2 regions of the Methylomicrobium lacus LW14 genome follow, and region 2 is predicted to be linked to the other one. Evidence: predicted binding sites of a transcription regulator. Region 2 holds the regulator's gene; the other holds the start of a gene.
What was found. The regulator HrcA, encoded in region 2, represses chaperone genes, less so after heat shock. The targets are predictions, from matches to a motif close to TNTTAGCACTCNNNNNNNNNGAGTGCTAANA.
Positions count from the first base shown of each region.

Region 1: groES (co-chaperone GroES) is a predicted target of HrcA. The motif match lies at 8,747-8,777, and genes of this name have one in related genera.

Region 1 covers NZ_AZUN01000001.1:2,640,687-2,655,510, forward strand. The annotation lists gene METLA_RS0112055 (cation-translocating P-type ATPase) at 1-308, opposite strand, end outside; gene pqqC (pyrroloquinoline-quinone synthase PqqC) at 580-1,311, opposite strand; gene pqqB (pyrroloquinoline quinone biosynthesis protein PqqB) at 1,322-2,233, opposite strand; gene pqqA (pyrroloquinoline quinone precursor peptide PqqA) at 2,352-2,426, opposite strand; gene METLA_RS0112075 (hypothetical protein) at 2,775-2,981, shown strand; gene METLA_RS0112080 (EAL domain-containing response regulator) at 3,140-4,339, opposite strand; gene METLA_RS0112085 (PAS domain-containing hybrid sensor histidine kinase/response regulator) at 4,360-7,266, opposite strand; gene METLA_RS0112095 (HesA/MoeB/ThiF family protein) at 7,923-8,678, opposite strand; gene groES (co-chaperone GroES) at 8,810-9,097, shown strand; gene groL (chaperonin GroEL) at 9,149-10,807, shown strand; gene METLA_RS0112110 (bifunctional diguanylate cyclase/phosphodiesterase) at 11,088-12,989, shown strand; gene METLA_RS0112115 (transglutaminase-like cysteine peptidase) at 13,019-13,684, shown strand; gene METLA_RS0112120 (M48 family metallopeptidase) at 13,749-14,402, shown strand; gene METLA_RS23230 (SEL1-like repeat protein) at 14,557-14,824, shown strand, end outside.
Region 2 covers NZ_AZUN01000001.1:609,005-623,828, reverse strand. The annotation lists gene METLA_RS0102745 (TorF family putative porin) at 1-246, opposite strand, end outside; gene METLA_RS22870 (hypothetical protein) at 735-971, opposite strand; gene METLA_RS22865 (hypothetical protein) at 1,012-1,332, shown strand; gene METLA_RS0102725 (autotransporter strand-loop-strand O-heptosyltransferase) at 1,413-2,570, opposite strand; gene METLA_RS0102715 (cytochrome b/b6 domain-containing protein) at 2,876-3,514, shown strand; gene METLA_RS0102710 (DUF4126 domain-containing protein) at 3,693-4,328, opposite strand; gene hslV (ATP-dependent protease subunit HslV) at 4,493-5,041, shown strand; gene hslU (ATP-dependent protease ATPase subunit HslU) at 5,045-6,370, shown strand; gene METLA_RS0102695 (gamma-butyrobetaine hydroxylase family protein) at 6,472-6,864, shown strand; gene ubiE (bifunctional demethylmenaquinone methyltransferase/2-methoxy-6-polyprenyl-1,4-benzoquinol methylase UbiE) at 6,868-7,617, shown strand; gene METLA_RS0102685 (ubiquinone biosynthesis accessory factor UbiJ) at 7,619-8,254, shown strand; gene ubiB (ubiquinone biosynthesis regulatory protein kinase UbiB) at 8,295-9,845, shown strand; gene hrcA (heat-inducible transcriptional repressor HrcA) at 10,042-11,097, shown strand; gene grpE (nucleotide exchange factor GrpE) at 11,164-11,799, shown strand; gene dnaK (molecular chaperone DnaK) at 11,860-13,800, shown strand; gene dnaJ (molecular chaperone DnaJ) at 13,926-14,824, shown strand, end outside.

The DNA of each region.
Region 1 (14,824 bases), 2.0 Mb from region 2:
TGCCAGAAAGAAAACAAACCGTTGATCACGATCACGCCAAGGATCGCGTAACCCAGCGTATCCATGCCGCCGCCCGGCCGCCGGTAGTCGGCGAAAAAAGCCAGTCCTGCCGCCAGCCACAGAATCAGGGCGAAAAAATGCACGAACTCTTTGATAAAGACCAGCCAAAGCGGCTCGCCCTGAACCTTGTCGATCCGGTTCGGGCCGTATTCGCTCAAACGGCGGCGGGCTTCGTCGCCGGACAAGCCGTCGTGACTGCTGATCAGACTTTTGAGCGCTTCGTCGGGCGAGAGATGATGGATTTTCATCGGTGGCGTTCCCCTTGTAATATAAAGCAGCGCTCAATATTAAGAGGAGGAGGGCTCTGTTTCGTTCCCTGGCACAACAGGAAAACGCCCCATTCAAGCCCCAAGGGCTTTTACCCCATCGAAGGAGATTAACCGAGGCGACTATCCACGAAAAATCCGAAAGCAACGGCTGAACGGATTCTGCTATAAAATTTTTCGCGCCTTTCGTGTTTTTCGCGGACAATGCCTAACACCCGCTGAGGCGGGTGTCGAATTTTAAGGCGCCGCCCCGTTACTTTTCGATATTGAAATACGGCGGCATCTTGTGGACATAAGCCATGTACATCGCATCGGCCATCGTCCACAGCACATCCAGCTTGAATTGCAGAATCTTGACCATCCGCTCCTGCTGTGCGCGGGTCTTATACCAGTCCAGCGTGATCGCAAGACCATGTTCGACATCGCGGCGGGCTTCGGTCAGGCGTTTGCGAAAATAGATGTAGCCTTCCTGCTCGACCCACGGGTAATGCTCGGGCCAGTTGTCGAGGCGCTGTTGATGAATCTTCGGCGCGAACAGCTCGGTCAATGACGAACTGGCGGCTTCGTGCCATTCCGCGCGGCGCGCGAAATTGACATAGGCATCGACCGCGAAACGCACGCCAGGCAGCACATATTTTTCGGACGTGATTTCCTCGCGGGTCAGGCCGACCGCGATGCCGAGTTGAATCCAGGCTTCGATGCCGCCGGGATCGCCCGGATGACCGTCATGGTCGAGAATCCGCTGAATCCATTTGGCGCGCGTCTCGCGGTCCGGGCAATTGGCCAGGATGTTCGCATCCTTCAGCGGGATGCTGACCTGATAGTAATAGCGGTTCGCGACCCAGCCCTGAATCTGCTCGCGGGTCAGCTTGCCTTCATTCATCAGGAGATGATACGGATGATGAATGTGGTAATACTTCTCCATGCCGCGCAATTGGGCTTCAAATTCCTGCCGGCTCCAAGGCTGATTTTCGTTCTGGCTCATGTGGTCTCCGTTATAAATCGATTTCCAAGCCGTCGTAAGCGACTTCGATGCCGTTGGCGTCGAGTGTTTTGCGTTCGGCCGAATCCTCGTCCAGGATCGGATTGGTATTGTTGATATGGATCAAAATCTTGCGCGCCTTGCCGACGCCGTTCAGCACCTCGATCATGCCGCCCTCGCCGGATTGCGGCAAGTGGCCGATCTGCCGCGCCCGCTTCTGGCTGATCTGTTGCGTGCACATTTCGTCGTCGGTCCAGAAGGTGCCGTCGACCATCAGGCAGTCGGCCGCCTGCATCGCCGCCAGCACATGCGGCTCGATCTCGCCGAGTCCCGGCGAATAAAACAGTTTCTTGCCGGTCGAAATCTGCTCGACGATCAGGCCGATATTGTCGCCGTCATGCGGATCGTGGCGGTGCGGCGAATACGGCGGCGCCTTGCTTTTCAAGGCCTGCGTATAAAAACGCAGGTCGTCGATGCCCGGAATCGTGAAACTGCCGCCGTCGGTCGGCACCGGATGGTGATTGACCGTGCAGTAATGCGAGAGCATGTTGAATACCGGGAAACCGGTGGTCAAATCCTGGCGGACCATTTCGCTGCAATAGATGTCGAGCGGCTTGCCTTCCCGCAGCATCAACAGGCCGGTCGTGTGGTCGATCTGGCTGTCGATCAGCAAAATCGCCTTGATGCCGGTATCGCGTATGCCCTGTTGCGGCTGAATCGCCGGAAACGCTTCCAGTTGCGCGCGAATATCGGGCGACGCATTGATCAGCAGCCAGTTACGATTGTCGGTGCTGACCGCGATCGATGACTGGGTGCGGGGCTTGCCGTTCATTTCGCCACGGCGAATCCTGCGGCAGTTGTGGCAATTGCAATTCCATTGCGGAAAACCGCCGCCGGCGCCGGCGCCGAGAACTCTGATCTTCATGAGCTGAAACTATCCTGCTGTGACCGAAAAATACCGCATACTATAAGGGAATAGCGGTCGGCAGGCAAAAAAAAGGGGATCTTGCGATCCCCTTTTTCTAACCAGACCGAAGTGCTGATTAACGGTTGTAGATGTACATGGTGACTTCGAAACCGAAACGCAGGTCTGTGTAGCTTGGTGTTTCCCATTTCATAGTAGTAACCTCCAGAAGTTATTGTGTTTATGCCAGCTTGATCAAGTAAGCCAAGCCGAAGTATACGATGATCTCCCGCCTAACGCAACATTTTGCCCGCGCCGGCTTCGCTTCCCATTCTGCGTTGTTCGCGTGGCTAAATCGCCCCTTTTTCAAGTCATTGACAAGGCATGCGAAAAACATCGGCCTCGGCATTTGAAACGCCCGGCAAAGACCGCCGAATCCGTAACCGCACGCGCCTCGAACGCGCCCTTGCCACAGTTTTACTGATGTTTTTTGATAAGGAAAAGAGTATGATCAAATTTCACCTAAAAGCGAATATAACTATATAAATCATGAGGAGGCACTATGGGTGAAGTGACAGAACTGTTTGTGGTGATGTTGGTGATCGCCGCCGGGGCTTTTGCGCCGCTCGGCTATTTCATCTACAAATTTACACAGACCAATGCGAAACCTTTCGGCGAAACCGAACCGCACGGCGATAGCCCTTCGGTGATCAACGATCTCGCCGAAAAAGTCATCGGCATGATTAAAGGCATGGCCGGCGGCAAATAACAACGGCCGTCGTCGACGCCTATGTAATGCAGCTATGCATTTTTGCGAATCCAGCCCCCTGGTTTTAATAATCTGTCGGACTGGATTCGCTTCAGACAGATCGGAGAACCCTCAAATAAGGAACTGCTATTCTGGAGGCTGAATCGTTTACCCCTGGCTTAGAATAAGACATCTCTTTCGCAAAAATCGCAAAGCGACGCCAGGTCCATCGGTTTGGCGATGAAATAACCCTGCGCCACGTCACACCCCATGCTCTTGAGCGTATCCCAGTCCTGCTCCGTCTCGACGCCTTCGGCGACGCACTTGATGCGGAGCTTGTGCGCCATATCAATACTCGACTGGACAATGATCCGCAGCGGCTCGTTTTCGGCAAAGCCTTTCACGAACGCCTTATCGATCTTCAGTTCGCTGAAGGCAATGCGCGTAATCTGCTGCATGCTGGAGTAGCCGGTGCCGTAATCGTCTATCGATAATCCGAAGCCGTACATACGCAAACGCGCCAGATTTTCCAGGGCGCGCGCAACATCGGTCATGGCCGTGGTTTCGGTCACTTCCAGGATAATATGTCGAGGATCGATACCTGCATTGCGCATGACCTGCGTAATCCTGCTCGCCAGCGTCGTGTCGGTGAGCGAAGCCAGCGAAATATTGACCGACAGACTTAACGTCTGTCCGCGTTGAAGCAGCTGGCGGTAGGCGACAGCCGCTTTTTCCAGCATGATGAAGGTCAGATCATTAATTTTGCCACTTTGCTCCAGCAGACCGATAAAGGCATAAGGCGCGATCACGCCATAGTCCGGATGTATCCACCTTGCCAGCACTTCTGCCCCCGTGATGCGCCCCGTGGATAAATCCAATTTGGGCTGGAAAAACGGTTCGAATTGATCATGCTGCAAACCGTTCATGATCTCTTCGAAGGTAAAGCTCGAAGGAATAGTCGATGCCGCTGCCGGCTTGGGACGAGCCGATTCATGCTGCCCGATCAGCGCTTGCAGACGAGACCGCGTGATGGGTTTTTCAATCGCGCCCAGCAGCCTGATTCCGTAAGCAAGCGCCATTTTTTCGACCGAGGTGATCAGAGCGGAATCCAGCGCGCTGATGATGACCAGCGCGATATCGGCATGAGAACTGCCCAGGTGCCTGAAGTATTCCATGCCATCCATTTCCGGCATCTCCAGATCGCAGAGCACAATATCAATCGGTTGCAACTGTTCCGCTTGCAATATCGCCAGCGCCTGCTTGCCGTCGCCAGCTTGCTGCACCGACTTAGCGCCCAGAGAATGCAGCATCTCGGCCAGGGTTTGGCGTTGAAAATCATCATCCTCGACCACCAGGAAATGGAGATCATCCGCTTTCATCAATGCTTCCTCAAGCTTCTTTATTCCGCATCGCTCAGCATAGAGAGATAATTCTCAAATCGATTCACCGCATCGGCCAGTAACTGAAAGCCCAGGCATACGGCATCGTGATCGTTCTGCTTCGCGGCCTGCTCGATAGCTGCATAAGCGCTCGCGAGTTCGCGCGCCCCCACCATTCTGCTCGCACCCTTGATGCGATGCGCCGCGTATGCCGTCCCTGCCATATCGGCCTGCTCGAAACGAGCTTGCAACTGCTCAAGATCGTTGCGCTGATGGCTTTGAAACTTGCGCAGCAGGTCGATCTGCCCGGCCCTGTCCGGCACCGTTTCGGAAAGGTCGGAAAAATCAACCGGAGGATCGGCATTTTGTTGGGGAGGCTTACGATGCGTCTGCTTCTCGACCTCACCAAGCCCGGGAAGCCAACGCAGCAACATGGCCCGCAAGGTTTTCAGGTTGGTCGGTTTGACCATCACTTCATCCATGCCGGCAACGCGGCAGCGTTCGTTTTCCTCGCCAAGGGCGTTCGCCGTACAGGCAATAATCGGCAGGCGAGGACGCGCTTCCAATCGTTCATCCTTCCGGATGGCCCTGGCCAATTCATAGCCGTCCATATTGGGCATATGGCAATCGGTAATGATTGCTGCGATCGATCGGCTCCGCCACAACGCCAATGCTGACTCGCCGTCTTGTGCGGATTCGACGCGCAGACCGAGCAGTTCTATCTGACGTACCAGCAAGGCAAGATTGACCGGATGATCATCCACGGCAAGCACGATCGGAGCTGTGGCGACATCAGCCGCGAGGGGCTCGGTGGGCGAAATCTCGGTGCCTTGCACACATGACGGTATCGTCTTGATCTCGGTCAAAGGCAGGACCAGCGTAAGACTGAAGGTCGAGCCCCGTCCCGGGATACTTTCCAGATCGAGGTCGGCGCCCATGATTTCGGCAAGGCGTTTGCAGATCGCCAGGCCGAGTCCGGTGCCCCCGTACATGCGCGCGGTATTGTCGGTCGCTTGCGTATAGAGCTGGAACAGTCGCGATTTTTGGGCCTGATCGAGGCCGATGCCGGTGTCCTGGACCGAAAAACGTATTTTTTCAGCGCCCTCAAGCTGTTCGAGCACTTCGGCACGTATTTGTACCGAACCCTGATGGGTGAACTTGATCGCATTGCTGACCAGATTATTCAGAATCTGCGAGAGTCTGAGGGAATCGACAAGATGCGCCTTGCCGATCCTCTCATCGACATGCCGCTGCAAAATCAATTTCTTCGCGCTGGCAACATGCGCATAAGTATTCGCCACATCCTGGAGCAGATGCGCGATGGTGGTCGCCTGCACCGAAAGCCCAAGCATGCCGGCTTCGATCTTTGACCAGTCGAGAATGTCGCTGAGGATCCGCAGCAGACTATGGCCGGAATTGCGAGCCGATTGCAACGTTTTCTTTTGCTCGTTATCGAGAGGCGTGAGGGCGAGCAATTCCAGCATGCCCAGCAATCCGCTCAGCGGCGTGCGGATTTCATGACTCATGGTCGCCAGAAACGAATCTTTCGCGCGGTTGGCAAATTCGGCTTTTTCTTTCGCCTGTTGCAGCAGTTCTTCGGTGCGCTTGCGCTCGGTGATGTCGCGCACGATGCCGATAAACCGGCGGCTATCGTCCGAGCGCATTTCGCTGACCTTCAAATCGAGCGGGAAGACGCCACCCTCTTTGCGGCGTCCGTGGACTTCCCGCACCCGGCCTACGATACGTGCCTCTCCGGTGGCGAGATAATGCCTTAAATAGCCGTCGTGTTCGCTATGGTAGGGTTCAGGCATCAGCATTTTAATGTTCCTCCCGATGATTTCAGCACCGGCATAATCGAAGATGCGCTCAGCGGCGGGATTCACCGTCTCGACGATGCCATTTTCGCTGATGGTGATGATGCCGTCCGCGATATTATTGAGGATCGTGCGGATGTGCGTGGCGCTGTCCCGCAAGGCCTTCTGCGTGGCGTATTCTTCGGAGACGTCGCGGAATACCAATACCGTCCCGATCACCTGCCCCGCGCGGCTCCGAATCGGTGCGCTGCTGTCGGCGATCGGATGTTCGCTGCCGTCGCGGGCGATCAAAAGGGTGTGATTGGCCAGCCCCTGCATCGCCCCCTTCGCCAAGGTTTCGAGCACCGGAATGGCGGCCGGTTGCCGCGTGTCCTGGTTGAGAATTCGAAAAATTTCAGTGACCGGCCGACCTACGGCCTCCTTATCGGGCCAACCGGTAAGCTGTTCCGCACTCGGATTCAGACGCGTGACCCTCCCCTCGGCGTCCGTCGTCAGTACCGCATCGCCGATCGAATTCAACGTGACAGCAAGATTTTCCTCACTGTTGCGCAGCTTATCGTTCGCCCTGACCACCTCCTGTGCGCGCTGGTATATTTCAGCTTCCATCTTTTCCATGCGCTCTTGCAGTTCTTCGGTGATAACCCCCTGCTGCTTCAGCCGGATGAACTCGGTCACATCCTCGACCCGGTGGATGAGGTAGGCAAGCGAGCCGTCGGCATGAAAAACGGGTGAGTTCAGCGGACTCCAATAACGACCCTCGAAACCGCTTTCCGTTCCCGGCTTACGGATGTCATATTTTTGTATCGGCATCGCATGAGCTTTCCGGGTATTCCGCACCGTCATCAGGGAGGTTTGAAGATTGCGCACCCCGTCGGCGGCGGGATCGCTGGGATTGTCAGGAAAAACTTCGAAGATGTCGCAGCCGATAATGTCTTCCCGGCGAGTCATGGTGGCGCGCGCGTAGTCATCACTGACCGCGACGATATGAAAATCGCAATCCAGCACCAGGTACAATCCCGGCACGGATTCGAACAAGACCTGAAAATCGGGCTTCCGTACCGGCTTGGCGCTCGGCTTAACCGATGAGAAAAGAGGACCGCCTCCTCTGATCATGAGTTAGCCTCCTAAAAGTCGAGCGCTTGCGAAGAGCTCAAGCCAATGTATTTTACGGCCATATTCGACCCCCGGCGAGCGTCCGCCAACATCACTCGAAAGCACAAGAAAAAATGGAAACCTTTTGTCGAGACAAAGCGAACGCATGTGACTATCGGCTATTTCAGCCGTCATCAATAAGCGCTTAACGAAAAGTTCTCGGGTATTTCCCATAGGGATTGTCGAACCCACACCAAACGCAGCATGATGACAATACCTATTCAATTGTTTATTAATGATTCGCGTAAAATCATATCAAACCAATCTTATTGATTTATTACCTAACAGACAAAATACTGTAAATTAAACATATACTCTCCTGACCCGGCCACTGCAATGCCGTTTCGACAACGCTATTTTGAGTTTTCACGCCTTGTCTTGCCGCCAGTGACTTCGCCCCCACTTTCCCGTTCCGGCGCAGTGTATATTCTGCATGCCATTTTTTGCTTATCGCATTTTTCCGACGTGCCATTATGTTAAAAATGCTATCGGATACGCTTTGTTTTCTACGGGATTCACCCAGCATCGACACCGTACGTGTAATAATTTAACTTGCTAGGTAAGCCACGCATCGTTGCATCCCTCCGGCTTAATCTTATTCAGATCGGTGAAAATATCTATCCAAGATGCTTTTCGCTGCATACCGGACACTTCGGGTTTTTTCTCAATTTCATCGTATTGAACTCCATCGTCAATCCGTCCAATAGCAATAACCTGCCGGTCAACGTTGCGCCGATGCCGACGATCAGCTTGATCGCCTCCATCGCCTGAATCGCGCCGATGATGCCGGTCACCGGCGCCACGACGCCATTCGTGGCGCAATTCAGCGGCTCCTCGCCGTCCATCCGATACAGGCAGTTGTAACAAGGGCTGTCTCCCCTGCCCGGCGTAAACACCGCGACCTGGCCTTCGAAGCGGATCGCCGCGCCTGAGACCAACGGCGTTTCGTGTTCGACGCAGGCCCGATTGATCGCAAAGCGGGTCGTGAAATTGTCGCTGCAGTCGAGCACCAGATCGGCGGCTTCGACTTCCTGGGCAAGCTCCGCGCCGCCGAGCCGTTGCTTGACCGCCCTGACATTCACGTCAGGATTCAGCCGATTCAGAGTCTGCCGGGTTGAAATGACTTTCGGAGTCCCTATATCGTCGGTGTAGTGAGCGATCTGTCGCTGCAAATTGGATAAATCGACATCGTCATCATCGAAAATGGTGATATTGCCGGTGCCTGCCGCGGCGAGATAAATCGATGCGGGCGACCCGAGCCCCCCGGCGCCGATGATCAGCACCTTCGCGGCAAGCAGTTTCTGCTGACCTTCGACATCGATCTGCGGCAGCATGATTTGCCGGCTGTAGCGTAAGAGTTGGTTGTCGTTCATGAGTCGTAGGGATTGTAAGGCAGCGGGAATGATGCCAAAGAACTTGACAGACTGCAAAACCTGTTTATTATTAGCACTCATTGAACGCGAGTGCTAATAACCTTTTACCTTTAATTTTTTAGGAGAGATTGATGAAAATACGTCCGTTACACGACAGAGTGATAGTCAAACGCGTCGAGGAAGAAACCACAACCGCAGGCGGCATCGTGCTGCCCGGCTCAGCGGCCGAAAAGCCTAGCCAAGGCGTGATCCTTGCGGTCGGCACCGGCAAACATCTGGACAATGGCGACATTCGCCCCTTGGAAGTCAAGGTCGGCGACAAGGTACTGTTCGGCAAATACTCCGGCAACGAAGTCAAGATTGACGGCGAAGAACTTATCGTGATGCGCGAAGACGACATTATGGGCGTATTGGGTTAAACCACCCCGTAACCTCATCACAATCAATTAACACATCAGTCAGGAATTAAAATGGCAGCAAAAGACGTATATTTTGGTGATGACGCACGTAGCCGCATGGCGAAAGGCGTCAATATTTTGGCAAACGCAGTAAAAGTCACTTTGGGCCCTAAAGGCCGCAACGCAATCCTGGACAAGAGCTTTGGCGCGCCGACCATCACCAAAGACGGCGTATCGGTTGCGAAAGAAATCGAATTGAAGGACAAATTCGAAAACATGGGCGCGCAAATGGTCAAGGAAGTCGCGTCGCATACCTCCGACGTGGCCGGCGACGGCACCACCACCGCGACCGTTCTGGCGCAATCGATCGTCAATGAAGGCTTGAAAGCGGTTGCAGCGGGCATGAACCCGATGGACCTGAAACGCGGCATTGACCTCGCGGTCACCAAAGCGGTCGAAGCGATCGTCGCTTCCGCGACCCCATGCACCGACAACAAGGCGATTGCGCAAGTCGGCACCATTTCCGCTAACTCCGACGAGTCTGTCGGCAACATCATCGCCGAAGCGATGGAAAAAGTCGGCAAGGAAGGCGTAATCACCGTTGAAGAAGGCTCGGGCCTGGACAATCAACTGGACGTCGTCGAAGGCATGCAGTTCGACCGCGGTTATCTGTCTCCGTACTTCATCAACAAGCAAGACAGCATGAGCGTCGAACTGGACGATCCGCTGATTCTGATCTACGAAAAGAAAGTCTCCAATATCCGCGAAATGCTGCCGGTTCTGGAAGCGGTCGCAAAATCCGGCCGTCCGTTGCTGATCATTGCCGAAGACGTTGAAGGCGAAGCCTTGGCGACTCTGGTCGTCAACACGATCCGCGGCATCGTCAAAGTCGCTGCGGTTAAAGCCCCAGGCTTCGGCGACCGCCGTAAAGCGATGCTCGAAGACATCGCGGTATTGACCGGCGGCACCGTGATTTCTGAAGAAATCGGCCTGTCTCTGGAAAAAGCCGAGCTGTCACAACTGGGCACCGCGAAGAAAGTCCTGGTGACCAAAGAAAACACCACGATCATCGACGGCGCCGGCTCCGAAGACAAGATCAAAGGCCGCGTCGCACAAATCCGCGCGCAAGCCGACGAAGCCACTTCCGATTATGACAAGGAAAAACTGCAAGAGCGTCTGGCGAAACTGGCCGGCGGCGTTGCGGTAATCAAAGTCGGCGCGGCAACCGAAATCGAAATGAAGGAAAAGAAAGCCCGCGTCGAAGACGCGCTGCATTCAACCCGCGCTGCGGTTGAAGAAGGCGTCGTCGCCGGCGGCGGCACCGCGCTGGTGCGCGCGCTTTCCGCACTGGAAAAGCTGGAAGGCGCGAACCACGACCAAACCGTTGGCGTGAACATTCTGCGCCGCGCGATCGAAGAGCCGCTGCGCCAAATCGTCGCGAACGCCGGCGACGAACCATCTGTCGTCTTCAATGAAGTCAAAAAGGGCACAGGCAGCTACGGTTACAACGCGGCGACCGGCCAATACGGCGATATGATCGAAATGGGTATTCTGGACCCTGCGAAAGTGACCCGCACCGCGTTGCAAAACGCGGCTTCCGTGGCCAGCCTGATGCTGACCACCGAAGTGATGATCGCCGATGCGCCTGCCGACAACAAAGCCGGCGGCATGCCGGACATGGGCGGCATGGGCGGCATGGGTGGAATGGGCGGTATGGGCGGCATGATGTAATCGCCCCGCCTTTAAAGCGCCTAAGCGCTTTAAGCTCGAAGCCCCGGCTGGACGCAGTTCAGCCGGGGCTTTTTTGTTTTTACTCTTACGCTGAACAAGATATATTATTCCTGTCGACAGAGCTTAAGAGCTTGGCATGGTACCCCCCATACCTCTTCCAGGCTTCAAGTTTACCCAGGATCATCCGGCCGGAGATATTTGAACTACACTTAAGAGTCCCATATCCGAATGAACTCGCCGCTTATTATCCGCACGGTTCATCTTCTAGCAGGTCAACTTCATGACGTTATCCAAGCAGCTATCAATTCTGATTTCAGTGCTTTTCCTCGCGATATTCAGCGTCAATTATGTCATCAGCATCAACAATATCAGAAGTTATCTTCAGATCGAATCACAAGTGCATGCGCAGGACACAGCCACATCGTTAGGCTTGTCATTGAGCCCCTACATTCTGAAGGAATCCGATCCGATCCTGAAAACGATGATCAGCGCGGTCTTTGACATGGGCTATTACAAGGAAATCAAACTGGACAATGCCGATGACAAGACGCTGGTCAAATTGACAAATACCAAGGTTTTTGAAGAAGTGCCAAGCTGGTTCATCAAGCTGCTGCCGATGGAAACCGTGACGGCGGAAAGCGAAATCAACTCGGGCTGGACATTCGGCGGCACCTTATTTGTGACGGTCAACCCTGGCTACGCCTATCTAAAACTCTACCAGCAGGCGAAAAATGCATTTTATTTTTCTCTGCTGGCATTTTCAGTATGGATCTGCGTATTGTTTTTCGTCCTGCGCCTGACGCTCAGGCCGCTCAAAAAGATTAATGAACTCGCCTTGGCGATCGCCGATGGCCACTTCGACAAGATCGCGCATTTGCCTTGGACGACCGAGGTTAAAAATGTCGCACACTCGATGAACGTCATGTCGCGCAAATTGAGCGGCGTGATGACGAATCTGAACGACAAACTCTCTGCTCTCGGCCAAAAGCTCCAGCTCGACGGACTCACCGGACTCTATAACAAAAACTCCTTCGACTCGGATTTAAAACAGCTTTATCTGGAACCCACGGACGGCTACCTTTTTCTGATCAAAACCGACTGTTTGGCCAACCTGGTCAAAGAGCGCGGCAGCGAGGCAATCGATGCTTTTTTACAAGCTTGCGCCGCGCAATTGAAGCAGACCGCACAAAATTTTTCCAGCGAAGCGACCGCCTATCATTTTTATGGCGCGGAATTTGCCGTCCTGGCCCGCAATATTCAGCCGTCGCAAGCGCGAAAACTGGCAAAATCCTTGAGCATGACCCTCTCCGAACTAGGACACGTCCATCACAAAGACGATATCGGCCATATTGGCGTGGTTGCAATCGACCCTTTGGGCTCACCCGAAGATATGCTGGCCGCGGCGCACGAAGCTTACGAACAGGCCGTGATCATCGGCCCCAACAGCTATTACATCAGAACCGGAGACGATCGCGCCAAAGACATAGCGGAATGGAAATCTCTGGTATTCGATGTGGTTGATCGAAATTCCTACACCATTCAATTCATCAGCCCGATTCAAAACTTGGCTGATCAACGCATTTTAATGGATGAGGCTTTTATCCAGGTCTTCGACAAACATGGCACGTCACTGCCTGTCGGCTTATTTGTCTCGATAGCCGAAAAATACGAAAAAATTGTCGCATTGGATCGCGGTGTGATCGAAAAAGTGATTGCCCATCTGGAAAGCGCTTCTCCCTCGCTGAATATCGCGGTCAACCTGTCTAGCCGAACGATTAAAAACGGCGACTTTCGCGCATGGTTAACCCAGCAACTCAAACAATACGCCGCGATCGCGCCGCAATTGATCACCAGCTTTTCCGCCTATGCGGTCGCTAAAGATTTCGACACCTATCACGAATTTATTGTATTTCTCCGCACTTTTGGTGTTCGTGTCGCGCTGAAACGTTTCGACGCCCAATCGATGCCGCTGGACAAACTAAAAACCCTAAAACCCGACTTTGTCCGTTTAAGCCGGGAATTGAGCAATAATTTGCACGGCGATTCGGAAAAAATCTCCTTTCTGCAAACCGTTAAAGAAATCGGCGACCTGCTGGACATTTCGATTCTTGCCGAAAACGTTCTTGCAGATACCGATTTTGATATTGTCAAGAATATAGGGCTCACCGGGGCGAGTCGTTGACGCCGCGAAGTTCTCAAACAGTTTAATGTATGCCGCGCTCTCACCGCCCAATTTTTGCCCAAGCCATCATCTTTTATATTTGCCTGATGATGGCCGGCAGTGCTTTGGGCTGGATTGAGTTAACTGCCGAAATACTGACTCAGGCGAAGCATAAACACGGCGAGCAAGCGCAACACCGGCTCATCCGCTGGCAAAATTTACTGACCTCCGCGAAAAACCTTCCCGAAAAAGACAAACTGAAACAGGTAAATGATTTTTTTAATCTCAATGCGCTTTTCATTGACGATATAATACAGTGGAAGACAGAAGGCTACTGGGCCACGCCATTGGAATTGCTGGCGACCGGTGCCGGCGATTGCGAGGACTTTGCGATCGCCAAATATTTCACCTTACTGGAACTTGGCGTAGACGAAAGCAAAATGCGTATTACTTATGTCAAGTCACTGCGACGCAATCAGCCCCATATGGTATTAACTTTTTTTGCCTCACTCAAATCGGTTTCGGAAGTGCTCGACAATTTGATCACTGAGATCAAGCCTGCCACGCAACGCTCCGACCTGTTGCCGGTTTACAGCTTTAACGGTACCGGTTTATGGACAGCTAAAGCGAGAACTGCCGGCAACCGTGTGGGCGATTCAAACCGCTTGAAATTGTGGAGTGAACTCCAAGATAGAATGCTGAAAAATCCATTGTAGCCTGATGGAATCGTTTACATATCAGATCAAACGCACGCCGCGAGCCTCTAAAACGCGCATCGTTGTGACGCTCGAAAAAATTGAAGTCATCGCACCGTTTCATATTTCTGACGACAGGCTGCATCAATTTGTTAAGGAGCAGTGGAGCTGGATTACCGATGCGGTTCGAAAACTTAAATCCCGTGCCGCGCAACATCAAAGTCTAGCACCCAAAGCTTATCATGATGGCGCATCCATCCCTTACCAGGGAAAAACTTATCCCTTGTCTTTGGCACCGACCGACTTAAAAAAAATCAAAATTGAACATGCGTTGACCTTTACCGCGCATATTCCGCATGCACAATGGGACACAATCGGCAGCGAAGAGATCAGAGCCGCGATTATCCGCTGGATGAAGATCAATGTAAAAATGACCGTGGAGCAGCTGGTTTGTCGGCATGGCCCCAAGCACCAATTATTTCCCAAATCGATTGTTATCAAATCGCAAAAATCGCGCTGGGGCAGTTGCGGCATTCATAATGACATCGCAATCAACTGGCTTCTCGCCCTGGCCCCGCTTGAAATTTTGGAATATGTCGTGGTGCACGAACTTTGCCATATCCAGGAAAAAAATCATTCAAAACAATTCTGGGCACTCGTCGCGCAACACCTTCCCACTTACCGAAGCGCCAGGCTATGGCTGAAACAGCACGGCAGAACGCTCATGCTAGGCATTTAGACGCGCTGTCTTTTCTCTATCTCCTGTAATTACTCCTGACAATGCCTTAATTTCATCGCGATTATTTTTTACTTACTGCCCATCTATATATAAGTGGACTTCTTCCACTCCCCTGTATATCATTGGCTAAAACGGTCAGAATGAGGAACCTCATATGTCCAGATTAGCTTCTTTGATGTTTTTACTAGCGCTTGGCTGTGCAACTGCTCAGGCTTACAGCGATCTTGATGATATTCAACAAAAATTACTCACCAAGGCCAGTAAACTCGAGCGCGTCAACCCGTGGGAGGCCGCTGCGCTTTACTGCAAAAGCGCCAGAAACGGCTCGCTCGAGGCGCATTATCGGCTTGGGATGTTATTTGCGTTCGGCCAAGGCGTCCCCGAAGACAGAGAAATTGCCGCCTCCTTGTTTGCTGCCGCAG
Region 2 (14,824 bases):
GGAGTTGCTGTCGCCAAAATTGACGTAGGCCGTATTGGCGCCCAAATAAAAACCGGAATCATGCTGATAATCGAGATTGACCTGTCCGGAAAAATCGCCGGCGCTTTTGGAAAAGCCTTTGCCGATGTTCTCGCTCATCGCCGTCACCGTTACATGCACATCGGCGCCCGCATGCTGGAAGTGCAACAAGAGGATCGCCGCAGTGAGAAATCGCAGAAATCCGGGTAGGGTGTAGGGGATGTCCATGCCGAAAGTATACCAAACCCTTCGTTTTTTATGGCTAAAGCTTCAACACTGCGGTGAATTTTGTTTGCGGCATCGAATGACTGACATGAACCTTTTTTCGAGCCGCAGGAATTCAGTAACCAAAGCTTTTAAAATTTTTCTGCCCCCCCAGCAAGCAGCACGCGGCCGTCACGGTTAACGGCCGCGTTTTTTTTTGCCTGCCGAAAGGACGTTTTCTTGGTGCTTAAGCATGATTGCGGTTGCCTTGCATGTGTTCGGCGTAATCCTGTCCAGCCGGCTGCACAAGGAGCATCTGATTAAAGCCACGCTGACGGGCAATAAAAACCGGCAATAACCCGCAGTCACGGGAATGCTTAGGATTCCTCGTAAAACATGCGCCTCCTAAAAATTTTCACGCCGCTTGAACCTTTTTTCGAATATCGGGAATTTATTAACCGAAGCTTACATGACCTATGCGGTGAAAGCTTTCTTAAATATATCCAGATAACTCAACTTTCTGTTCTTGAGGGTAAAACGATGAAAATAACCAAACACAAAGAATTGGCCATTTTATTGGTAGGCAGCCTGGCGGTAGCGTCCCCGGCTTTTGCAAAAAATGGCGCGGACGACGCTAATTCGTCCAGTTCGTCAAGCTCTTCAAGCGTTTCGGATTCATCCAAATCTTCATGCTCATCTTCGAGCTCTTCCGGCAAATGCAAAAGAGCCTTTACGGTCAGCGGGGTCATATCAGCGCCAGGACTGGAAACCGCTTTTACCTGTACGAATATGGAAAAATCCAAATCCGCCCTCTTGCGCGTCGAAATCTTTTCGGCAGGGGGCGCACGCGTGAATGACAATACGCCCGACAATGGCACCGTGGTCGTCGATGCGGGCGAAACGGCGACGATTGCGACGGGCGATATCGGCAGCATCACCGGTGAGTCGATCATTCTACTGACAGGACCTGTGAATCCGCCGGGCGCGGCCTCTGTCACCGGCACCACGTCCAAGGTGGTTTGCAACGCGTATTTGGCGGGCAACGGCGCAACACCCACCGTCTTCATGCCATTGCCGCTGGTCAAAGGCACCACGCAGAAGGGCAACTAACGCCGGCAAATCGTAAAAAATCGCGCCCCGGCATCGGGGCGCGGCTTCTGATAGCCGTTGCGTTAAACGCGAGCAGGCCGTCAAACAAAGGGAGAAATGGCTTCGATGACCTGACGCCCGCTGATACGGCGAGTACACTCGAACCTGCGAGGCGTCCCCCGATGATCGGGACACCAGTGCCAATCGCTGGCGTCCAGGCGATAACGATTGAAACAACCGCTGCAGACGTTTCCGTCCGGAAAAATCCGGATACAGTCCTGCATCTCCGTATAGGGATACGAAAAGCCGCTGATCAGACAGGTTTTGCAACCGGTTGCCCAGGCAAGCCAGCTCAATCCGCTGCCGACGCCGATAAACATTTTCGCATGCCGGAGATAGTTGATCACCGTCTCCAACGGCCCTTCTTCCAGGTATTTGACGCCTTGCGGGACGCTGTTGCCCATGTGTTCCTTACCTTCTTTTGACAACAATACGACCGTGTAGCCCTTGTAGCGCAGAAAGCGCACGACTTCATCCCAGCCTTTGGGATTGTTCCAGTATTTCGCCTGGCACGTGGCGTGTAAGCCGATACAGACATAGGGTTTATCCAACGGACTCGGCAAATCGGGGATCTTGATCAGCGGTTTGATTTCGCGAAACGGCAGACCCAAAATATCGAAAGCCGGCTGAGCCAGCGGTTGTTCGCGAAAATCCGAAGGATTTTTGCCGTAATCGTACGCGCCGTCTTCCTTATAAAACAAACCGATCCGATACATCGCATAAAGATCGTGGGCCGTTTCTCCCGGTTCGATGAATTCGATATCCGGGTAGTTGTCCTTGAACAGCCGGTTTAAAAATGTCGAACAAATCACCCGGCAGCCGTGCCGTTTGCGGAACGCCTCCACCGCCGGCAGCCAGGCCAGCGTATCGCCCAACGAGCCCGACTCAAAAGCGATATAGACGCGTTTGCCGGTGCAATCGAAGACATGCCTGTACACCAGCTCGTTATCCCTTTGCCGATAAACATCGACTCGCCAGCGCACAAAATAGCGATGCGGCGTTCGCACCCAACCGCCGGAAGCAAGCTCGCACTGCATCGCAAGCGCCGGATCGTCAAGGTCCTCGATGAGCACCCGATAACGTTCCCTTCCCTCGCCGGCCACTTCCAGATAGGCGCCGTCGATAAAGTTGCAATGCAACATTTGTGCAGTCTCCATGCTTTGTCCAGGCAGCGATGGGTCGGATTTGAATGTAGCCATGTTACGCGAATCTTTTGACGATGACTCTTAGTAAAGAGCCGTCATGATGCCATAGATTGGAGCGACCGCGATACTCTGCGCTGTCGTGCTAGTCAGGTTGGCTAACGGTATGAACCAGAGAAGATATATTGGCTTTCGAGACGGAACAGCGCGCAAGCATTCAAAGTCAACAGAATCAATAAGCCGCTTATTGAAATGCCATCCAATCCCGGCATAGACTTTTATTCCGGTTTTCAGCTTGGTTTCATATTGCCGATGTACATTATCCCCAATCCTGTTCAACCGCCACTTACGAGGAAACTTCAATGCACAATCAAACCACCGTGCGAGTCTGGGACATTTTGATTCGCCTCTTCCACTGGTCGCTGGTCGCGAGTTTTATTGTCGCTTATCTGACCAGCGAGGAAGAAAACCTCTGGCACATCTATTCCGGCTACACCGTCCTCGGCCTGATCATTTTCCGGCTGATCTGGGGTTTTATCGGCAGCAAATACGCGCGCTTCAGCGATTTTGTCCGCTCCCCGGCCGTGGTTTTCCAATATGTCAAAGACCTCCGCGCCGGTCATCCCCCGCATTATCTCGGCCACAACCCGCTCGGCGGCTGGATGGCCATGGCGCTGCTGTTGACCTTGTTCGCCGTCACCCTCAGCGGACTCAAAGTCTATGCGATCGAAGAAGGCAAAGGCCCTTTTGCCAGCATGCAGTCTATCGAATTGACGCCGATTGCCGCGGCTTATGCCGAAGATGAGGATGAGGACGACGAAGATCGCGGGCAAAAGCCGAACGAGGCCGATGAAGAATTCTGGGAAGAAATCCACGAAGCCTCCACGAACCTGATGTTGCTGCTGATTGCCTTGCATGTGTTCGGCGTGATCCTGTCCAGCCGACTGCACAAGGAGAATCTGGTTAAGGCGATGCTGACGGGCAACAAAACCCGGCAATAACCCGCATCCCGGCGGGTATCACGACGAATGCTCTGCGTGGTAACCCGCCTAAGGACGTTCTGCGTCCCGAACTGCGGCGCGGTTCAGACTGCATTCCAACACAGCGCGTTGGAACGAGGAAATAAAATTTTTCGTGCCTTTCGTGCTTTTCGTGGCTATTGATCGTCCGTAAAATCCGTTACGAAGGCGGATTCGAACTGGAAGGCGTCCCTCCCCCGAAAAATCCCGCAATCGCCCGAAAAACCTTCTTGATCCCGACCCATAGCTTCGGCAACAGCCAGATCATCAAGCCGATAAACAGCGCCAGCGCGATCAGAAAAAAGAACGGGTGCCGGACCGCGGCCCAGACGCCGGTGATCACCGCCACGTCTTCGCCGATCGACGCCATCCAGTTGCTGAACGGTTCCGGCGAAGTATTGATCAGCACGCGGCTGCCGGCCTTGGTCATATGCGAACCGGCCGCGAGGCCGCCGCCGACGATCGCGGCGGCGAGTTCGACGGCCGGATTCAGCTCGCCGACCGCGCCGGCGGCCAGCATCGCGCCGGCCGGGATGCGGATGAAGGTATGGATCGCATCCCAGCCGGTATCGACGCCCGGCGTCTTGTCGGCAAAGAATTCGACGCAATACATCAAGCCGGCCGCGACCATCACCGCCGGATTCGCGACGATCTGCAAATCCGGAGGCAGCGCGATGTTGCCGCTGTTCGCGAGAAAACCGAGCGTCAGCAAGGTTGCATAAAGATTGATGCCGCTGGCCCACGCCAGGCCCATCGTCAACGCCAGCGTCGTGGAGATTTGATTCAGTGCGTCCATAAAGGCACCTCAAGGATGATTGATTTGCTGATGGTAGCATAGCGCCATGAATGCCAACTTAATAAATCCGCCGCCACCGTGGCGGCATTTTTTCGCACATGCAGGCTTCAGACCATGTAAAATGAGCGCTATTACTACACAGTTTTAACTTTGGATTTTATAAAGTGAATTTGAGAGGAACCACCATATTATCCGTGCGCCGCGGCAACAAAGTCGTGATCGGCGGAGACGGCCAAGTGACCCTGGGCAATACGGTCATGAAAGGCAATGCCCGCAAGGTGCGCCGTCTGTATCATGACAAGGTGATCGCCGGTTTTGCCGGCTCGACCGCGGACGCCTTTACCTTGTTCGAGCATTTCGAAGGCAAACTCGAAAAACATCGCGGCCACCTGATGCGCGCGGCGGTCGAAATGGCGAAAGACTGGCGCACCGACCGCACCCTCAGGCGCATGGAAGCGATGCTGACGATCGCCGATGCCAAAACCTCATTGATCATCTCCGGCAACGGCGACGTGGTCGAGCCCGAACTGGATTTGATGGCGATCGGCTCCGGCGGCGCCTTCGCGCAGGCCGCCGCGCGCGCCTTGCTCGAAAATACCGAGTTGAGCGCCCGCGAGATCGTCGAAAAAGCGCTGTCGATCGCGGCCGATATCTGCATTTATACGAATCACAACTTGCGCATCGAAGAACTGGACGCGGAACCGAACGAGTAAAGCATGACCCAAATGACCCCAAAAGAAATCGTCCATGAACTGGACAAGCACATCGTCGGCCAATCCGATGCGAAACGCTCGGTCGCGATCGCCTTGCGCAACCGTTGGCGCCGGCAGCAGGTCGATGCCTCGCTGCGCGAAGAAATCACCCCGAAAAACATCCTGATGATCGGCCCGACCGGCGTCGGCAAAACCGAAATCGCGCGCCGCCTGGCGCGGCTGGCGAATGCGCCGTTCATCAAGATCGAGGCGACCAAATTCACCGAAGTCGGCTATGTCGGCCGCGACGTCGAATCGATCATCCGCGATCTGGCCGATACCGCGGTCAAGATGATGCGCCAGTCCGAAATGGAAAAGGTGCAGATCAAGGCTTACGACGCGGCCGAAGACAAGATTCTCGACCTGCTCCTGCCCGAAGCGGACGGCGGCATGCGCTCGGAATCCCACGAATCGACCCGGCAAAAAATGCGCAAGAAACTGCGCGAAGGCGACCTCGACGACAAGGACATCGAGATCGACGTGCAGCTCGCGCCGATGGGCGTCGAGATCATGGCGCCGCCGGGCATGGAAGAAATGACCAATCAATTGCAGGGCCTGTTCCAGAACATGGGCACCGGCCGGACGCGTTCCCGCAAGATGAAGATCAAGCAGGCCTTCAAGGTCTTGCAGGAAGAGGAAGCCGCACGTCTGGTCAACGACGAGGAGATCAAGCTGAAGGCGGTCGAAGCGGTCGAACAGAACGGCATCGTGTTTCTCGATGAAATCGACAAAATCTGCAAACGCTCCGATTCGGGCGGTTCAGGCGGCGAAGTCTCGCGCGAAGGCGTGCAGCGCGATCTGCTGCCGATCGTTGAAGGCAGCACGGTCAGCACGAAGTATGGCGCGATCAAGACCGATCATATCCTGTTTATCGCCTCGGGCGCGTTCCATCTGACCAAGCCGTCCGACCTGATCCCGGAATTGCAGGGCCGCTTCCCGATCCGTGTCGAACTCGGCGCCTTATCCGCCGACGACTTTTTCCGGATTCTGACCGAACCGAATGCCTCGCTGACCGAACAATACTCGGCGCTGCTCGCGACCGAAGGCGTCAATCTGAGCTTCGCGACCGACGGCATCCGCCGGATCGCCGAGCTCGGCTGGGAAGTCAACGAAAAAACCGAAAACATCGGCGCCCGGCGTCTGCATACGATCCTGGAACGCCTGCTCGAAGAGATTTCGTTCAGCGCACCGGACCTGCTCGAAAAGAACATCGTGATCGATGCGGCTTATGTCGACCGCCACTTGGGCGAATTCGTCCAGGATGAGGATTTGAGCCGCTATATCTTGTAGGCGAAAGATTGTAGGGTGGGCAAACGGCTTTATCGTTTGCCCACCTGACTTCCTCATGGCGGGCGGAAAAACGCCGCCCATCCAACATATTCTGATTCGATATGCGACTTCATACCCAACCCTGCAACGCGCTGCCGACCGAAATCAAACTGCATCAGGTTTCCAGGATTCTGGAAATCCATTTCGATGACGGCAAGGTCTTCATGCTGCCGTGCGAATACCTGCGCGTCTATACGCCGTCCGCGGAAGCCCTGGGCCATGCGCCGGGACAGGAAACCCTGCAGACCGGCAAGGAAGATGTCACGATACGGGAGATTCATCCGATCGGCAATTATGCGATCTGTCCGGTGTTCAGCGACGGCCATAACAGCGGTCTTTACACCTGGGACTTTCTCTACCAACTCGGCGCCGAATACGACAGCCTTTGGGCCAGCTATCTGGAACGCCTTAAGGCCGCAGGCTACACACGCATTGACCCCGAACATTTACAATAAAATATGACTCATCACAAAACGACCCATTTCGGCTTCAAGCAAGTCGCCACCGAAGACAAGGTCAATCTGGTGCGCGGCGTTTTCGACTCGGTCGCCGAAAAGTACGACATCATGAACGACTTAATGTCGCTCGGCATTCATCGCATCTGGAAACGGATTGCGATCCAGCTTTGCAATGTCCGCAGCGGCGAGAAAGTGCTCGATCTGGCCGGCGGTACCGGCGATTTGACGACGCTGCTCGAAAAACGCGTCGGCAAGGACGGACTGTGCGTGCTCGCCGACATCAATTCGGAAATGCTGCGCACCGGTCGCAACCGACTGATCGACCGCGGCCTGACCGGCAATATCGAATATTCCCAGGTGAATGCCGAATGCCTGCCGTTCGCGGACAACACCTTCGACTGCGTGATCATCGGCTTCGGCCTCCGCAACGTAACCGACAAGGATGCCGCTTTGCGCTCGATGCATCGCGTACTGAAACCGGGCGGACGCTGCCTCGTGCTCGAATTTTCGCATCCGATCGACCCGGTCACCGAAAAGGTTTACGATTTCTATTCGTTCAAGCTGCTGCCGAAAATCGGCAAATTCGTCGCCAAGGACGAAGACAGCTACCGCTATCTGGCCGAATCGATAAGGATGCACCCGAAGCAGAGCGAACTGAAGGCGATGATGGAAAACGCCGGCTTCGAACGCTGCGAGTTTTACAACATGACGCAAGGCATCGTCGCGGTGCATCGCGGCTACAAGATCTGACATGGCGCTCAAACCGTTGTTGACCGTCGCGCTCGAAAGCGCGCTGAACCGCTATATCAAGCTGGACCTGGACGTCGGCGAATTGCTGGCGCCGATCGCCGGCAAGGTGATCGAACTGACCGTCGAACCGTTCGGCGAAACCCTTTATTTGTGCCCGACGCACGATGCGGTTCAGGTGCTGGACGCCTACCCCGGCGAGCCCGACACCCGGATCTCAGGCTCGCTCTGGTCCCTGGGCCTGATGGGAATCAGTGCCAAGCCGATGCGTTCGGTGTTTTCGGGCGAGGTCAAGATCGAGGGCGACATGACGACCGGGCGCAAATTCCAGGCGCTGTTCGACAAACTGAACATCGATCTCGAAGAAAAGCTGTCGCAGGTCACCGGCGACGTGATCGCGCATCAAATCGGCAATCTCTTCCGCGCAGGCTCGCGCTGGACGCGGCAATCGCTCAGGACTTTCGAACTGAATTTGAGCGAGTTTCTGCAGGAAGAAACGCGCGATCTGCCCGCAGGCCCCGAAGCCGATATTTTTTACCGCCATGTCGACGAACTGCGCACCGATTTCGACCGCCTGAACAGCCGGATCGAACGCCTCGAAGACGCACTCACCCGTAAACCTCTTGCGCAAAGCGAATGATGCCGTGCCTGCGCCCTCACCTGCCCGCGACTAAGCCAACGTGATCAATCCTAGAATCATATTCCGCTTGATCCATATTAATTGGGTCCTGGTGTTTCACGGCCTCGATGAAATCGTGCTGAAAACGCACCTGTTCCGTCCGATCCGCTTTCTGGCCGCGCTGTCGCCCTATTATTGGCTCAGAAGGCGCAATGAGCCGCGCGGCGTGCGCATCCGCAAGACGCTCGAAGACCTGGGGCCGATCTATGTCAAATTCGGCCAGGCGCTGTCCACCCGCAAAGACCTGTTGCCGGACGATATCGCCGACGAACTGGTCAAACTGCAGGACCGGGTGCCGCCGTTCCCGAACGAGGTCGCCCGGCGGATCATCGAATCAGAACTGGGCATGTCGATCGACGCGGCGTTCGTCGACTTCGATCCATCGCCTTTGGCTTCGGCCTCGGTCGCGCAGGTGCATACCGCAAAACTGCATACCGGCGAAGACGTCGTGGTCAAGGTGCTCAGGCCCGACATCGAAGACCGTATTCATTCCGATATTGCGCTGCTCTATGAACTGGCCCGCTTTGCCGAGCGCTTCTGGTCCGATGCGCGCCGCCTGCGGCCGCTCGAAGTGGTCGCCGAATTCGAAAAAACCACGCTCGACGAACTCGATCTGGTCCGGGAAGCGGCGAACGCGGCCAAACTGCGGCGCAACTTCGAAAACTCCGACATCATCTATGTCCCCGAAATCCATTGGCCGCTGTCTCGGCAGAAGGTGATGGTGATGGAAAGGATTCAGGGCATTCCGGTCGGCGAGATCGAACAATTGCGCGCCGGCGGCGCCGATTTCAAATTGCTGGCCGAACGCGGTGTCGAGATTTTCTTCACCCAGGTATTCCGGGACAATTTTTTCCATGCGGACATGCATCCCGGCAATATTTTCGTCGACCTGCCAGCCAAATATATCGCGGTCGATTTCGGCATCGTAGGTTCCTTGTCATTGTCCGACCAGCATTATCTGGCCGAAAACTTCCTGGCGTTTTTCAATCGCGATTACCGCAAGGTCGCGAGAATGCACGTCGAATCGGGCTGGGTGCCGAGTTCGACCCGGATCGAGGAATTCGAATCGGCGATCCGCGGCGTCTGCGAACCGATCTTCGAAAAACCGCTGCGCGACATCTCGTTCGGCCAGTTATTGCTGCGCCTGTTCCAGACCGCGCGCCGCTTCGACATGCATGTGCAGCCGCAGCTGGTGCTCTTGCAGAAAACCTTGCTGAATATCGAAGGCCTAGGCCGGCAGCTCTATCCGGAACTGGATTTATGGCAGACCGCAAAGCCCTTCCTCGAAAAATGGTTTCAGGAAAGGATGGGCCCGAAGGCCAAATTGAACCAACTCTTCGCGCACTTTCCGGAACTCGCCCAACAGCTTCCCGAAGTGCCGACGCTGCTGTACAAGGCGCTCGACAATGCCGCCTACGCGAAACAGTCCAGCGAGGCGCAGACACGCGAACTGGCAGAACTGCGCAAGCAGATGGAAGCCCATCATCAATCGACGCAGTGGATGATCTTCGTCAGCGCGGCATTGATCAGCGCGGCGATCTTTTTCGGCTAAATCCCCCCCTCGGCATCGTATTGCGCAGGCACCGCCCAGCGCAATACGATGCCGAAAACTCGCGCCACAGTCCCATGGTTTTTTTCAGGGTCAGCCCTGAATATCCCGGTTGACAATATACGCTCTAGCTGCTAATTTGCTCTGTTGGCACTCACCTCGCTAGAGTGCTAAAAATCGATTTCCGTTAGGGGTTAGTGTGAGTCATCCGCATCTATTAAATGAACGCTCGCTGCAGTTATTGAAGACGCTGATCGAGCGTTATATCAGCGACGGGCAGCCGGTCGGGTCGCGCGTGCTGTCGAAAGATTCCGATTTGAAGCTGAGCCCGGCCACGATTCGCAACGTGATGGCCGATCTCGAAGACCTGGGTCTGATCCATTCGCCGCATACGTCCGCGGGCCGGGTGCCGACGGTCAGCGGTTACCGGTTGTTCGTCGACAGCTTGTTGACGGTCAAGCCGCTCGAACTGCGCGAAGTGAACCGCCTGCAGGAAAGCCTGTCCGCGATCGGCGATCAGAGCCAGGCGCTCGGCACGGCTTCGCGGCTGCTCTCCGAACTGACCCAGATGGCCGGCGTCGTGACTCTGCCGAAGCGTGAAATATTGTTCCTGCGCCATATCGAATTCCTGCCGTTGTCGCATTCGCGCGTGCTGGTGATTTTCGTGACCAATGAACAGGAAGTGCATAACAAGATCATTCATACCTCGCGCCTGTTCAGCCCCGCCGAATTGCAGCAGGCGGCCAATTATCTGAATTCGATCTATTCGGGACGGAGCCTCTCGTCGGTACGCGATGCGGTGCTGCAAGAATTGCAGGACGACCGCGAACAGATGAATCAACTGATGCTCGATGCGATCCGGATGGCGCAACTGGCATTCGAACCGGACGACAAGAAAGAAGATTTCGTGCTGAGCGGCGAAACCAATCTGATGGGATTTTCCGAATTGTCCGACCGCGACCGCCTCCGCACCCTGTTCGAGGCGTTCAGCCAGAAACAGGGCGTGATCCATCTGCTCGATCAATGCATGAAGGCCGACGGCGTGCAGATCTTCATCGGCGAGGAATCCGGCTATCAGGCCTTCGATCATTGCAGCCTGGTCACTTCGTCCTATTCGGTCAGCGATGAAGTGGTCGGCGTGCTGGGCGTGATCGGGCCGACCCGGATGGCGTATGAAAAAATCATTCCGTATGTCGATGTGACCGCAAAATTGTTGGGCGCCGCCTTGAATCCGAAATCCGCATCCCCATCATAACAACCATGATGATTTTGGGTGCGCAAGCATGCGCGAGACTAATTATTTTTTCAGGAAATTTTTTGCATGAGTAAAGATCAGGAAAACACCGAAGCCCAGGTACAGACCGAGGCGACGGAAAACACCGAAAATCAGGCTGCGCCGGAAACCGAAGCGCCGGACCTCGAACTGGCCGAAAAGGAGCCGACGGTAGAAGCCTTGCAGGCCAAACTGGCCGAGGCCGAGAAGAAGGCGCAGGAAAACTGGGACAAGGCGGTCAGAACGGTCGCCGAAATGGATAACCTGCGTAAAAGAACGCAGCGCGACCTCGAAAGCGCGCACAAATTTGCGCTGGAAAATTTCGCGAAAGCCCTGTTGCCGGTGCTGGACAGCCTGGTGTTGGGCCTTCAAGCTGCGACCGGCGACAGCCCGGAAGTGCAAAAATTCCGCGAAGGCAGCGAACTGACCTTGAAGCAGTTCGAAGCGGCATTCGACAAATTCCACATCGAAGCGATCGACCCGCTCGGCCAGCCTTTCAACGCCGAACAGCATCAGGCGATGATGGTACAGGAAATCGAAGGCGCCGCGCCGAATTCGGTCGTGAACGTCTTCCAAAAAGGCTATAGCTTGAACGGACGCCTGCTGCGGCCGGCAATGGTGGTGGTCGCAAAAGCGCCGCAAAAACCGGAAACAACGCCCCCGATTATCGACGAACAGGCTTGAACTCGAATAAACAGGCCCCATATACCAAAACAAATTCAACCCTAATAAACAAATTCAAGTCTGGAGCATTCAATGGCTAAAATTATCGGCATAGATTTAGGCACGACCAACTCTTGCGTCGCGGTCCTCGAAAACGGCGTCGCGAAAGTGATCGAAAACAGCGAAGGCGCGCGCACCACGCCGTCGATCATCGCGTTCACCAGTGACGACGAAGTCTTGGTCGGCCAATCGGCCAAACGGCAGGCGGTCACCAATCCGAAGAATACCCTGTTCGCGATCAAACGTCTGATCGGCCGCCGTTTCAAGGACGATGTCGTACAAAAAGACATCAAGATGGTGCCGTATAAGATCGCCGAAGCCGAAAACGGCGACGCCTGGGTCGAAGTGCACGGCAAGAAAATGGCGGCGCCGGAAATCTCCGCCCGCGTATTGATGAAGCTGAAAAAAGACGCCGAAGCCTATTTGGGCGAAGAAGTCAAAGAAGCGGTGATCACCGTGCCGGCTTACTTCAACGACTCCCAACGTCAGGCGACCAAGGACGCCGGCCGTATCGCGGGCCTCGAAGTCAAGCGGATCATCAACGAGCCGACCGCATCGGCGCTGGCTTTCGGCATGGACAAGCCGAAAGGCGACACCAAGATCGCGGTCTATGACCTCGGCGGCGGTACCTTCGATATCTCGATCATCGAAATCGCCGAAATCGAAGGCGAGCACCAGTTCGAAGTGTTGTCGACCAACGGCGACACCTTCCTCGGCGGCGAAGACTTCGACGCGCGCATCATCGAATATCTGGCGTCCGAATTCAAAAAGGAAAGCGGCGTCGATGTGCATAACGACCCGCTGGCGCTGCAACGTCTGAAAGAAGCGGCCGAAAAAGCCAAGATCGAGCTGTCTTCAGCCCAGCAAACCGACGTGAACCTGCCGTACATTACGGCCGATGCGAGCGGTCCGAAACACTTGAACGTTAAACTGACCCGCGCGAAACTGGAGTCACTGGTCGAGGAATTGATCAATCGCACCAAAGGCCCCTGCGAAGTTGCGCTAAAAGACGCCGGTTTGAAAGCCTCCGAGATCGACGACGTGATTCTGGTCGGCGGCCAAACCCGGATGCCGAAGGTGCAGGACATGGTCAAAGCCATTTTCGGCAAGGAACCGCGTAAAGACGTGAACCCTGACGAAGCGGTCGCGCTCGGCGCGGCGATCCAGGCCGGCGTTCTCGGCGGCGAAGTCAAGGACGTGCTGCTGCTCGACGTAATTCCATTGTCCCTGGGCATCGAAACCCTGGGCGGCGTGATGACCAAGCTGATCGAGAAGAACACCACGATTCCGACCAATGCATCGCAGGTGTTCTCGACCGCCGACGACAGCCAAACCGCGGTCACCGTGCATGTGTTGCAGGGCGAGCGTGAAGTCGCTGCCGCGAACAAATCGCTGGGCCGTTTCGACCTGAGCGACATTCCGCCTGCGCCGCGCGGCATTCCGCAAATCGAAGTGTCGTTCGACATCGATGCGAACGGTATCCTGAACGTATCGGCGAAAGACAAGGCGACCGGCAAGAAGCAATCGATCGTTATCAAGGCTTCCAGCGGTCTGTCCGACGCCGAAGTCGACCGCATGATCAAGGACGCCGAAGCACATGCGGAAGAAGATCGCAAACTGACCGAACTGGTCGGCGCGCGCAACCATGCGGACGGCCTGATCCATGCGACCGAAAAGTCGATCAAGGAACTGGGCGATCAGGTCGGCGGCGACGAAAAAGCCGCGATCGAAAAAGCGATCGAAGCACTGAAACAAGCTTGCAAAGGCGATAGCAAGTCCGAAATCGAAAGCAAGACCAACGACCTGACCGAACTTTCGGGCAAGATGGCCGAACGCGTGTATGCGCAAAAGTCGGCGTCCGAAGGCGGCGAGCAAGCCGGTGCGCATTCCGCCTCAAGCCATGCCGATGACGGTGTGGTCGATGCCGAATTTGAAGAAGTCAAGGACGACAAGAAAGGCTAACGGTTGACAATAGTGTAGGGGGATGAGCGTTAGCGCTTATCCCCTTGCCAGCGTCATTAATTTTTGCAGGAACCCGGTATTTGCCGGTTCCTGCAATTTTGTTTAAAGCCACTTAATAACAACACATGGCAAAAGAAGATTATTACAAGCTTCTCGGTGTGGACAAAAACGCCAGCGATGAAGAAATCAAGAAAAGCTATCGCAAGATGGCGATGAAGTATCATCCTGACCGTAACAAGGATAATCCCGAACAGGCCGAAGCCAAATTCAAGCAGATCAAGGAAGCCTACGAGATCCTGTCCGATGCGAAGAAACGCGCCGCGTATGACCAGTTCGGCCATGCCGGCGTCGATTCGTCGATGGGCGGCGGCCGCCACGGCGGCTTCGGCGCGGACAGTTTCAGCGACGTATTCGGCGACATGTTCGGCGATATTTTCGGCGGAGGCGGCCGCCAGCGCGGCGGCGCGCAGCGCGGTTCCGACCTGCGCTACAATCTGGAGCTGACGCTCGAGGAAGCGGTCGCCGGCACCGAAGCGAAGATTCGCGTCCAGGTGCTGACGACCTGCGGCGAATGCTCCGGCAGCGGCGCGAAGAAAGGCTCTTCGCCGGTGATCTGTTCGACCTGTCATGGTCACGGCCAGGTCCGGATGCAGCAAGGCTTCTTTGCGGTGCAGCAAGCCTGTCCGACCTGCCGCGGCACCGGCAAGCAGATCAAGGACCCATGCGGCAAATGCTACGGCCAGGGCCGCGTGCAGGATACCAAAACGTTGTCGGCCAAGATTCCGGCCGGTGTTGATACCGGCGACCGCATTCGGCTGTCCGGCGAAGGCGAAGCCGGCGAACTGGGCGGGCCTCCGGGCGATCTGTATGTGCAGATTCAGGTAAAGGAGCATTCGATCTTTACCCGCGACGGCGCGAATCTGTTTTGCGAAGTGCCGATCAGTTTCCCGACCGCCTGTCTCGGCGGCGACCTGGAAGTGCCGACCCTGGACGGCAAGGTCAGTCTGAAAATTCCGGCCGAAAC